Regions from separate parts of the Pseudonocardia sp. WMMC193 genome, predicted to be linked through region 1. Evidence: riboswitches for the same ligand, from Rfam matches in the RefSeq annotation. Region 1 holds a riboswitch; the other holds the start of a gene.

Evidence for each region. Region 1 has a riboswitch for cobalamin ahead of cobN (cobaltochelatase subunit CobN). Riboswitches for the same ligand answer to the same signal wherever they lie in the genome.
Region 2: it holds a riboswitch for cobalamin, as region 1 does, so the genes downstream of both, L3X23_RS13765 (hypothetical protein) here and cobN (cobaltochelatase subunit CobN) in region 1, are expected to answer to the same signal.

The regions. Positions count from the first base shown of each region.
Region 1 is NZ_JAKKDO010000003.1:2,489,074-2,494,630, forward strand. It holds gene cobN (cobaltochelatase subunit CobN) at 1-2,482, opposite strand, end outside; cobalamin riboswitch at 2,545-2,667, opposite strand; gene L3X23_RS13200 (nitrite/sulfite reductase) at 2,753-3,958, shown strand; gene L3X23_RS13205 (precorrin-8X methylmutase) at 3,955-4,584, shown strand; gene L3X23_RS13210 (precorrin-2 C(20)-methyltransferase) at 4,588-5,557, shown strand, end outside.
Region 2 is NZ_JAKKDO010000003.1:2,614,680-2,620,236, forward strand. It holds gene L3X23_RS13755 (DNA polymerase IV) at 1-677, shown strand, start outside; gene cobT (nicotinate-nucleotide--dimethylbenzimidazole phosphoribosyltransferase) at 693-2,417, opposite strand; gene L3X23_RS13765 (hypothetical protein) at 2,414-2,788, opposite strand; cobalamin riboswitch at 2,792-2,959, opposite strand; gene L3X23_RS13770 (histidine phosphatase family protein) at 2,943-3,488, opposite strand; gene cobA (uroporphyrinogen-III C-methyltransferase) at 3,488-4,693, opposite strand; gene L3X23_RS13780 (cobalamin biosynthesis protein) at 4,690-5,190, opposite strand; gene L3X23_RS13785 (cobyrinate a,c-diamide synthase) at 5,181-5,557, opposite strand, start outside.

The sequences.
Region 1 (5,557 bases):
CGTTGATCAGTCCGCGCAGCGGGGAGCCGGACGGGCCCGCGGGGATGAACCCGCCGTCCAGCGCGTGCAGGATCCGGTCGATCTCGTGCGCGGTCTCCGCCAGCCGCGGCACCACCTCGGTCGCGGCGAACCGCAGGATCCGCTCGACGATCTCGGCCTGCGGCTCGGCGTGTCCGACTCGCGTGTCGGACAGGCGGGAGCGGACGATCTCCGCGGCGGCGTCGGGGTTCCAGCAGGCGGCCTCCATGTCGGCGACCAGGCCGTGAGCCAGCGCCTCGACGCGGTCGACCTCGCCGCGGGCCTCCGTGCCGTCCTCGGCCAGGCCGAGGGCCTCGCGCAGGCCGGGGACGTTCTGCTCGCCGCCCCACATCTGGCGCGCGCGCAGCATGGCGAGGACCAGGTCGACCCGGACGGACCCCTCGGGGGCCGCGGCCAGGACGTGCAGCCCGTCCCGGATCTGGACGTCCTTGATCTCGCACAGCCAGCCGTCGACGTGCAGGAGCATGTCGTCGAATTCGGCCTCGTGCGGCCGGGAGTCCAGCCCGAGATCGTGGTCCATCTTCGCCGCGGTCATCAGCGTCCAGATCTGCTGGCGGATCGCGGGGAGCTTGGCGGGGTCGAGGGCGGAGACGTTGGCGTGCTCGTCGAGCAGCTGCTCGAGGCGGGAGATGTCGCCGTAGGTCTCGGCGCGGGCCATCGGCGGGATCAGGTGGTCGACGAGCGTGGCGTGCGCGCGGCGCTTGGCCTGCGTGCCCTCCCCCGGGTCGTTGACCAGGAACGGGTAGATCAGCGGGAGGTCGCCCAGCGCGGCGTCCGTGCCGCAGCTCGCGGACATGCCCAGGGTCTTGCCCGGCAGCCACTCCAGGTTCCCGTGCTTGCCGATGTGGACGACCGCGTGCGCCCCGAACTCCTCGGCCAACCAGCGGTAGGCGGCCAGGTAGTGGTGCGAGGGCGGCAGGTCCGGGTCGTGGTAGATCGCGACCGGGTTCTCGCCGAACCCCCTGGGCGGCTGCACGATCAGCGTGACGTTCCCGCTGCGCAGCGCCGCGACGACGATGTCGCCGTCCTGCACGTAGTGCTCGCCGGGCGGCGGGCCCCAGTGCTCGGTCACGCCCGCGCGCAGGTCCTCGGGGAGGGTGTCGAACCACCGCTGGTAGGTCTGCGCGGAGATGCGGATCGGGTTGCCCGCCAGCTTCTCCTCGGTGAGCCAGTCCGGGTCCTGGCCGCCCGCCTCGATGAGGGCGTGGATCAGCGCGTCGCCGTCCTGCGCGTCGACACCCGGGAAGTCCCCGATGTCGTAGCCCGCCTCCCGCATCGCGTGCAGCAGCGCGACCGTCGACGCCGGGGTGTCCAGCCCGACCGCGTTGCCGATCCGCGCGTGCTTGGTGGGGTACGCGCTCAGCATGAGCACGATCTTCTTGTCCGCGTTGGGGATCCGGCGCAGCTCCGCGTGCCGCACGGCGATGCCGGCGACCCGCGCCGCCCGCTCGTGGTCCGGGACGTAGACCGACAGCCCGTCCGCGTCGACCTCCTTGAAGGAGAATGGGACGGTGATCAGCCTGCCGTCGAACTCGGGGACGGCGACCTGGGTGGCGACGTCCAGGGGCGAGAGCCCGTCGTCGTTCTCCTCCCAGGTGGCGCGGCTGGAGGTGAGGCAGAGGCCCTGCAGGATCGGCACGTCGAGCGCGGCGAGCTCGGCGACGTCCCACTCCTCGTCCTCGCCGCCCGCCTGCGCGGAGGCGGGCTTGGTGCCGCCCGCGGCCAGCACGGTGACGATCAGGGCGTCGGCCCGCCTCAGCGTCTCCAGCAGCGCGGCGGGGGCCTGCCGCAGGGAGGCGCAGAAGATCGGCAGGGCCGTGGCGCCGCGCGCCTCGATCGCCTGGCACAGCGCCTCGACGTAGGCGGTGTTCCCGGCGATCTGCTGGGCGCGGTAGTAGAGCACGGCGACCGTGGGGCCGGCCGGCGCGGGGCCTGACGCTTGGGCGTCCCGAGCGTCACTGAGCGGTGCTTGGGCGTCCCCAGCGTCAGGGCCGGCGGCGGGGCGGGCGGCGGCGCGCTCGAGCACCCCCCACTCGGCCAGCTCCACCGGCGGCGCGAAGCCCTCGCCGGTGAGCAGCACGGTGTCGCTGAGGAACGCGTGGAGCTGGCCGAGGTTCTCCGCGCCGCCCTGCGCGAAGTACGTGTGCGCCTCCGCGGCGACACCCGCGGGCACGCTGGAGAGCTCCATCATCTCCGCGTCCGGCGCCATCTCCCCGCCGAGTGCGACGAGCGGGGTGTCGCCCGCGCGCAGGAGGTCGAGCCCGTCCTCCCAGTACCGGTAGCCGCCGAGCACCCGGACCACCACGACGTCCGCCTCGGCGACCATCCCGGGCAGCTCGTCGAGCAGCACGCGGTTGGGGTTGGCCAGGCGGAAGTCCGCCCCGGAGGCGCGGGCGGACAACAGGTCCGTGTCCGACGTCGACAACAGCAGGACACGGGGCATCGCGGCGAGTCCCTTCCTCGGGATCCTCGTCCCGGGTCAGTGTGCGTGGGTGGCGTGGCGGGCAGTGTCCTGGCTCCCGGATCGTCGCTCGCCCCGGGCCTTCCGGGTCTCCCCGTGGCCGTCGGTGCGGGGTCTGCTCCCCGGTGACAGTGGCGGGACCGCGCCGGACTCGCACCGGCTTCCTGGCTCCGCACGCCTCTTCGGTTGTGGTGACCCCACTCTCCGCAACACGCTCACCCCGAGTCAAGCCGCCGTGCTTACAGTGTCGCCGTGTCCTCCCCCCGCACCCGCGCCGACGCGTGCCCCGGCGTCCTCGCCCCGCACGACGCCGCGGACGGCGCGCTGGCCCGCGTGCGGCTGCCGGGCGGGGTCGTCACGGCGGCGCAGCTGCGGGTGCTCGCCGGGAGCGCCGAGGAGCTCGGGGACGGGGCGGTCCACCTGACCTCGCGGGGGAACCTGCAGCTCAGAGGGCTCTCCCGGGAGGATCCGCGGTTCGAGCAGCGGCTGCGGTCGGCGGGTCTGCTGCCCTCGTCGACCCACGAGCGGGTGCGCAACGTGCTCGCCTCGCCGCTGTCCGGTGTGGACGGTGGCCTGGCGGACGTCCGGGGCCTCGCCCGCGAGCTGGACGCGCGGCTGTGCGCCGTCCCGGCGTTGGCGGGCCTCCCCGGCCGGTTCCTGTTCGCCCTCGACGACGGGCGAGGTGACGTCGCGGCCGAGCGTCCCGATCTGTGCTGGCGCGCGACCGGTCCCGACCAGGGCGTTCTCCTGGTGGCCGGGGAGCCCACGACGGTCGGGTGCCCGGTCGCCGAGGCGCCTGCCCTACTGGTCGCCGCCGCTGAGGTCTTTCTCACCCTCCGCACGCAGGAGCCGGGGTGCGGTGCCTGGCGGGCGAGCGAGATCCCCGACGCGCCGGCGCGCATCGCCCGGGCGCTGGCCGGACCCGCGGGCGGTCCGGCGGCCGCGGATCCGCGCGCGGACGGCGACGGGGATGATCCACACCTCGGGAGCGGGACGGTCGGAAACCGACCGCTTCCCTCCTCGACCGTGGATCATGGGCCCGCGCTCGTGGTGGCGCCGGTGCTCGGGGAGGTGTCGGCGGCGCAGCTGCGGGCGCTCGCCGCGTCCGCGACCGAGGTGATCGTCACGCCCTGGCGGACCGTCGTGCTGGCGGACCCCGGACCCGGTGCGGCGGAACGACTCCACGCCGCCGGCCTGCGCACCCCGGACGATCCCGCGCTCCGGATCAGCGCCTGCGCCGGGCGGCCGGGGTGCGCGAAGTCCCACGCGGACGTGCGGGGGGACGTCCGCGACCTGCTGGCCGCCGCGACCGACCTGCCGCGCGCCCACGTCGTCGGGTGCGAGCGGCGGTGCGGGGCACCGCACGGGCCGCACCTCGACGTCGTCGCGCAGCCGGACGGCACCTACCGCATCGACGATCTCCGCGTTCCCGATCTCTCCGCATTGGACAGGACATGACCAGCGACTACATCCGCGACGGCGCGGAGATCTACCGGCGGAGCTTCGCCACGATCCGGGCGGAGGCGGACCTGTCCGGGTTCCCGCCGGACGTCGGGTACGTGGCCGTCCGGATGATCCACGCCTGCGGACAGGTCGACCTCACCGGCGACATCGCGTACTCCCCCGGCGTCGTGACGGCGGCGCGCGCGGCCCTGCGGGACGGCGCCCCGATCCTGTGCGACGCCATGATGGTCGCCTCCGGCGTGACCCGGGCGCGGCTGCCGAAGGACAACGAGGTCGTCTGCACGCTGCGCGAGCCCGAGGTCCCGGCGCTCGCGGAACGCCTGGGCACCACCCGGTCCGCCGCCGCCCTGGAGCTGTGGCGAGACCGGCTCGACGGCGCGGTCGTCGCGATCGGCAACGCCCCGACCGCCCTGTTCCACCTCCTCGACATGATCGACGCCGGGGCCGCGCGCCCGGCCGCGATCCTCGGCATCCCGGTGGGCTTCATCGGTGCCGCCGAGTCCAAGGAGGCCCTGGCGGCCCGCCCCGACCTGGACTTCCTCGTGGTGCACGGCCGCCGGGGCGGGTCGGCGATCACGGCGGCGGCCCTCAACGCGCTGGCCAGCGAGCAGGAGATCTAGGACATGCCAGGCACTCTCTACGGCACCCTCTACGGCGTGGGGCTCGGCCCCGGCGACCCGGAGCTCGTCACGATCAAGGCGGCCCGGCTGATCGGGGCCGCGGACGTCGTCGCCTACCACTCGGCGCGCCACGGCCGCTCCATCGCGCGCGGCATCGCCGAGCCGTACCTGCGCGGCGACCAGGTCGAGGAGCAGCTGGTCTACCCGGTCACGACGGAGACCGTCACGGACTACCAGGGCGCGATCGACGCCTTCTACGCCGAGGCCGCCGCCCGGCTGGCCGCCCACCTGGAGGCGGGCCGGGACGTGGTACTGCTGGCCGAGGGCGACCCGCTGTTCTACGGGTCCTACATGCACATGCACAAGCGGCTCGCGGGCCGGTTCCGCGCCGAGGTCGTCCCGGGCGTGACGTCGGTGGCCGGCGCCGCCGCCGCGCTCGGTCAGCCCCTGGTCGAGCGGGACGAGGTGCTCACCGTCCTGCCCGGGACGCTGCCGCGCGAGGAGCTCGCGGAGCGGTTGCGGGTCACCGACTCCGCCGCCGTCATGAAGCTGGGGCGGACCTTCGGGACCGTGCGCGCGGCGTTCGAGGACGCGGGCAAGCTCGACCGCGCCCGGTTCGTGGAGCGGGCCACGATGGCGGGCCAGCGCACCGGCGCGCTCGCGGACGTCGACCCCGCCTCGGTCCCCTACTTCTCGATCGCGATCCTGCCCGGCGAGGTCGCGGCGAGCGTCCCCGAGGAGCCCACCGACCCCGTGAGTGGCGATAGTCGCCAGAGCGACTATCGCCACTCACGGGGTGGGGTGACGGTGGTCGGGACGGGGCCCGCGGGGCGGGACTGGCTCACCCCGCAGACCGCGGCCGCGCTCGCCGAGGCGGACGATCTCGTCGGGTACGGGCCCTACCTGGACCGGGTGCCGCCCAACCCGCGCCAGACCCGGCACGCCAGCGACAACCGGGTGGAGGCGGAGCGGG
Region 2 (5,557 bases), 130 kb from region 1:
CGGCGGAGACGACCTTCGAGCACGACCTCACGCAGATGTCCGCGGTCCTGGCGGAGGTCGGGAGGATGACGGCCGCCGCGCACCGGCGGCTGCTGCTCGACGGGCGGGCCGCCCGCACGGTCACGGTCAAGGCGCGCAACGCGGACTTCGAGACCCACACCCGCTCGGAGACCACGGCCTTCGCCTCCACCGACCTGGCCGTCCTCACGGCGGTGGCGCACCGCCTCGCCCGCACCGCGGTCCCCGAGGGCGGCGTGCGGCTGGTCGGGGTGTCGCTGTCGGGGCTGTCGGACTCGCCGCCGCCCGCGTTGTTCGAGGCGGTGCCGTCGGAGACGGGCTGGGTGGCCACCGAGACTCCCCCCGAGACGCCCGTCGAGACGCCCGCCGCCGTCGCGGCCGAGAACGAGCACCCTGAGCCCGGCGGTGAGTTCGGGCCCCGCCCCGGCGGCCGCGGCACCCCCCGGAACCCGGCGGAGCCCTACCGGGCGGGAGACGACCTCGAGCACACCGAGTTCGGCCACGGCTGGGTGCAGGGCGCCGGGAAGGGCCGGGTCACCGTCCGCTTCGAGACCCGCGCGACGGGCCCGGGCCGCGCCCGCTCCTTCGCCGTGGACGACCCGGACCTCGCGTTCGCCGATCCGGTGGCGAGCTGGCGGCTGCCCGCCCCCGCCCGCTGACGACCCGGCGGCCGGTCAGGCGTCCTTGTCCGCGACCCCGGCGGAGTCGAACGTCGCGACGTCCGCCAGCGCGCGGGCCGCGCCCTGCACCACCGGCATCGCCAGCAGGGCCCCCGTGCCCTCCCCCAGCCGCATCCCGAGGTCGAGCAGGGGGTCGAGACCCAGGTGCGCCATGGCGAGGGCGTGGCCGGGCTCGGCGGAGCGGTGTCCGGCCACGCAGTAGTCCACGGCGGACGGGGCGAGGACGGAGGCGACCAGGGCCGCGGCGCCCGCGTTGACCCCGTCGAGCAGCACGGGGACCCGCAGCGCGGCCGCGCCGAGCACGAACCCGGCCAGCCCGGCGTGCTCCAGCCCGCCGAGGGCGACGAGCAGGTCGAGCCCGTCCTCCCAGGTCAGCGCGTCGACGGCGGCCTGGACGACCGCGGTCTTGCGGTCCAGGGTCGCGTCGTCGATCCCCGTCCCCCGCCCGGTGGCGTCCGCCGCCGCGGCCCCAGTGACCGCGCAGATCAGCGCCGCCGCGGCCGTGGTGTTCGCGATCCCCATGTCGCCGGTGACCAGCAGCCGGTTCCCGGCGGCGACGAGGTCGCGGGCCACCTCGATGCCCACCTCGACCGCCCGCCGCGCCTCGTCGCGGGTGAGCGCGGGGCCCTGTGACAGGTCGGCCGTGCCGTTGCGGACCCGCCGCGGCAGCAGACCCGGCACGGGGTCCAGGTCCGACTCGAGCGGCGCCGCGACGCCGACGTCCACCACACACACCTCGGCCCCGAGCTGGCGCGCGAACGCGTTCACCACCGCGCCGCCCGCGAGGAAGTTCCCGACCATCTGCGCCGTGACCTCCTGCGGCCACGGCGACACCCCCTGCGCGTGCACGCCGTGGTCCCCGGCGAACACCGCGACCGCCGCGGGCTCGGGCACCGGCGGCGGGTACTCCCCCGCGATGGCGGCGAGCCGCACGGCCAGGTCCTCGACCCGCCCGAGCGAGCCCCGCGGCTTGGTCATCCGGTCCAGCCGGTCCCGCGCCTCCGCGGCGGCCGCGGCCGAGGCGGGCGCGATCGCCGCCGTCGTCTCGTCGATCAGGTTCATCGCGACCTCCCCGGGCAGCGCCCGTGATCCGTACCGTTCGGCGTGCACCGCCCAGCCCAGGGGCCGCCTGCGCGCCCAGCCCGCGGCGGCCAGCTCCGGCTCGGCCGCGAACTCCCGCACGTGGCCCACGCACAGGTAGGCGACGACGTCCACGTGCGCGGGCAGGCCGAGCAGCCCGCGCAGGGCGTCCAGCCCGGCGTCGTCGAAGAAGCTCACCCACCCGACGCCCAGGCCCTCGGCCCGGGCCGCCAGCCACAGGTTCTGCACGGCCGCGGCGGTCGAGTGCGCCGCCATCTCCGGGCGCCCGAACCGGCCCAGCGTGTGCCGTCCGCCCCGGGTCGCGTCGCTGGTCACGACGACGTTGACCGGGGCGTCGAGCACCGCCTCCACCTTCAGCGCGCCGAACGCGGCGGCCCGCGCCCGCGGCAGCGAGGCCGCGTAGGCCGACCGCTGCCGCGCGACCAGGTCCGCGACCGCGCGCCGGGTCTGCACCGACCGCACCACCACGAAGTCCCACGGCTGCGAGAACCCCACGCTGGGCGCGGCGTGCGCGGCCTCCAGGACGCGGCGCAGCGCGTCGTCGGCGACCGGGACCGCAGGCAGGAAGCCGCTGCGCACGTCCCGCCTGCCGCGCAGGACCTCGTAGAAGTCGCTCACCAGAGCGGGCTCAGGCGCGGCGGGACGACCGCCGTCCCCGGCACCGTGACCTCGGCGTCCGCGGCGACGCGCAGCCCGTCCACGACCGCGCGCCAGGCGGGCTCGTCCGGCACGACCAGCGCGACCGTGCACGGCCCGTCCAGCGCCAGCAGGTCGGCGACGGTGGTCACCGCGTCACCCGGACGGACCCGGTCGACCCGCCAGGCCTCCGCGTAGAACAACACGGCCGACTCGAGCTCGGGCGCCACCAGGACGTGGTCCGCCTGCTCCAGACAGGCCGCCTCGGGATCACCCGAGCCGACACCGAGTACGACGACCCTGCTCCGGACGTCACCGGACATGTTGGCCTCCTCGAGGGTCCGCGCCCTCATCGTGGAATCACCGGTGACGGCGGCGAGTGTCCTGGCTCCCGGATCGCCGCACGTCCCCGGCCTTCCCGCGCGAGCGGTGGCCGAGCGTGGGGACGTGCTCCCCGGTCACAGTGGCGGGACCGCCCCGGAGTCGCACCGGGTTCCTCCACTGCCGTCACCCGAACGACATCACGCCGGGGCCCCCGAGCGCAAGCACGGCGCCGTTGGGTGGGATCCGCCGCGGCGGCTCCTCCGGCGACGGGGCGAGCAGCGCCCGGATCGTCTCCCCGTGCGTGACGACGACGGCGCCGGTCAGGTCGATCCCGCGCACCCGGGTCCACAGCTCCCGGAAGGTCTCCCCGCCCGGCGGCGCCCAGTCCGGCCCCGCCGCGGCGAGCAGCGGGGCGTACACCGCGACCGGGCGACCCTCCCACCCGCCGTGGCCCTGTTCGCGCAGCTCGGCGCACTCCTCGACCGGCGACCCGATGCGCTCGGCGAGGATCCACGCCGTCTCCAGCGCGCGGAGCTGGGGGCTGGTGAGGATCCGCACACCGCGCAGGTCTCGCAGGGCTCCCAGGGCTCCCAGGTCCGCGGCCCGCGCCTGCGCCCGCCCCCGTGCGGTGAGCCCGACCGCGTGCGTCCGTCCCTGCAGCAGGCCCGCGGCGTTCCAGACCGACTCGCCGTGCCGCACCAGAACGGCGCTGACGGCGCTGTCGGGCACTACGCGGTGAGCCCGGCCACCGGGCCGATCACGATGATCGCCGGGGGGCTGATCTCCTCGGCCTTGATGTCCGCCTCCAGGGCGTCGAGCCGGGTGCGGACGCTGCGCTGGATGCGCGTGGTCCCGTCCTGGATCACGATCGCCGGGGTGTCCGCGGGGCGGCCGTGCGCGATCAGCGTCTCGGCGAACCGGCCCGCCCGCTCCACCGCCATCATCAGCACGACCGTGCCGCTCATCCGGCCGAGCGCGGCCCAGTCGGTGAGGCTGCGCGGGTCGTCCGGCGCCACGTGCCCGCTCACCACGACGATCTCGTGCGCGACGCCGCGGTGGCTGACCGGCACCCCCGCGACCGCGGGCGCGGCGAACGCGCTGGTGATCCCGGGGACCACGGTGACCGGCACGCCGGCCGCCGCGCACGCCTGGACCTCCTCGAACCCGCGGCCGTAGACGAACGGGTCGCCGCCCTTGAGCCGCACCACGAACTTCCCGGCCCGCGCGTGCTCGACGAGCAGCTCGTTGATCCGCTGCTGGGCCATCGCCCGGCCGTAGGGGATCTTGGAGGCGTCGATCACCTCGACGTCCGGGCCCAGCTCCTCGATCAGGTCGCGCGGGCCGAGCCGGTCCGCCACCACGACGTCCGCCCGCGCCAGCAGCCGCCGTCCGCGCACCGTGATCAGCTCGGGGTCGCCGGGTCCGCCGCCGACCAGCGCGACGCCGGGGAGCACCGGGTCCGCCGAGTCCGACACGACCCCGGCGGCGAGGGCCTCGACCAGCGCCGTCCGCACGGCGGCCGAGCGGCGGTGCGCGCCCCGGGCGAGGACGCCGACGGTCAGCCCGTCGTACTCCCCGGTCGCGGGCGTGACGGCGGAGCCGAGGCTGCCCTCGTCCGCCCGGACGCAGAAGGTCCGGCGCTCCTCGGCGGCGGCGCTGACGGCGGCGTTGACCTGCGGGTCGTCGGTGCAGGCGAGGACGTACCAGGCGCCGTCGAGGTCGCCGTCGGCGTAGCGGCGCGGGGTCCAGGTGATCTCGCGGGCCGACGCCATGCCCTCGACGGCGGGGGTGACCTCGGGCGAGACGACCTCCACCAGTGCGCCCGCGGCGATCAGCCGGGACACCCGGCGCTGCGCCACCTGCCCGCCCCCCACGACGACGACCCTGCGGCCGCCGAGGTCGAGGCCGACGAGGTACTGGTCGTGCTCGGTCACCGTGAGTGTGTCCCTTCCGGAAGTGGCCCCGAATGATAAACGGCGCCGCACGTGCCGGCGGCGATGTACCCCTCGGGGGTATCGGCGAGGGCGGCGGCGACGGTCACCGGTCCGACGACCGTCTTCGCCACCGCGAGCCGGGCCGCCGGGTCGATCTCCCGGGCGACGAGCAGCGCCGCCGCCGCCGCGACGCTCGGGGTGCCCGTCACGGCCTCGACCAGCGGGTTCGCCGCGGAGTCGCGCGCCGCGACCGTCGCGAGCGCGGCGGCGGGCCGGGTGTGCAGCGGTGCGGGCGCGATCGCGGCGAGGATCCCGGCCTCGTCCGCCTTGGTGTCCACGGAGGCGTAGATCCTGGCCGCGGGGCGGGCCGGATCGTCGGGCAGGTCACGTTCGAGACGGGCCAGCGCCGCCCGGACCGCCTCCGCCGAGACCCCGCGCCGGGCCCCGATCCCGACGACGACGACCACGACCACGGCAGGGGCCGCGATCACCGGCACGCGGCGACGAAACGCGCCACGGAGCCCGGGTGCCCGGCCGGATGGGTGTGCAGGAAGGACGCGTGCACCCCGCCGACCACGAACCCCTCCGGCTCGGCGCCGCGCCAGCCCCAGGCGGGCGTCGCGCCCCCGCGCGGGGTCACCGCGCAGTGGTGGAACTCGTGCCCGGGCACCCGCTCCCCGGCCGCGAACCCGGTCGATCCCGAGAGCGCGACGGCGTCCCGGTAGCCCAGGGTCAGCCGCCCGGTCATGGCCGCGGTGGCGTCCAGCGCGCCGACCAGGGGGACCCCGTCGAGCTCGCGGCAGAGGTAGAGCAGCCCGCCGCACTCGGCCCGGACCGGCGCGCCCGCGGCCGCGAGCTCACGGA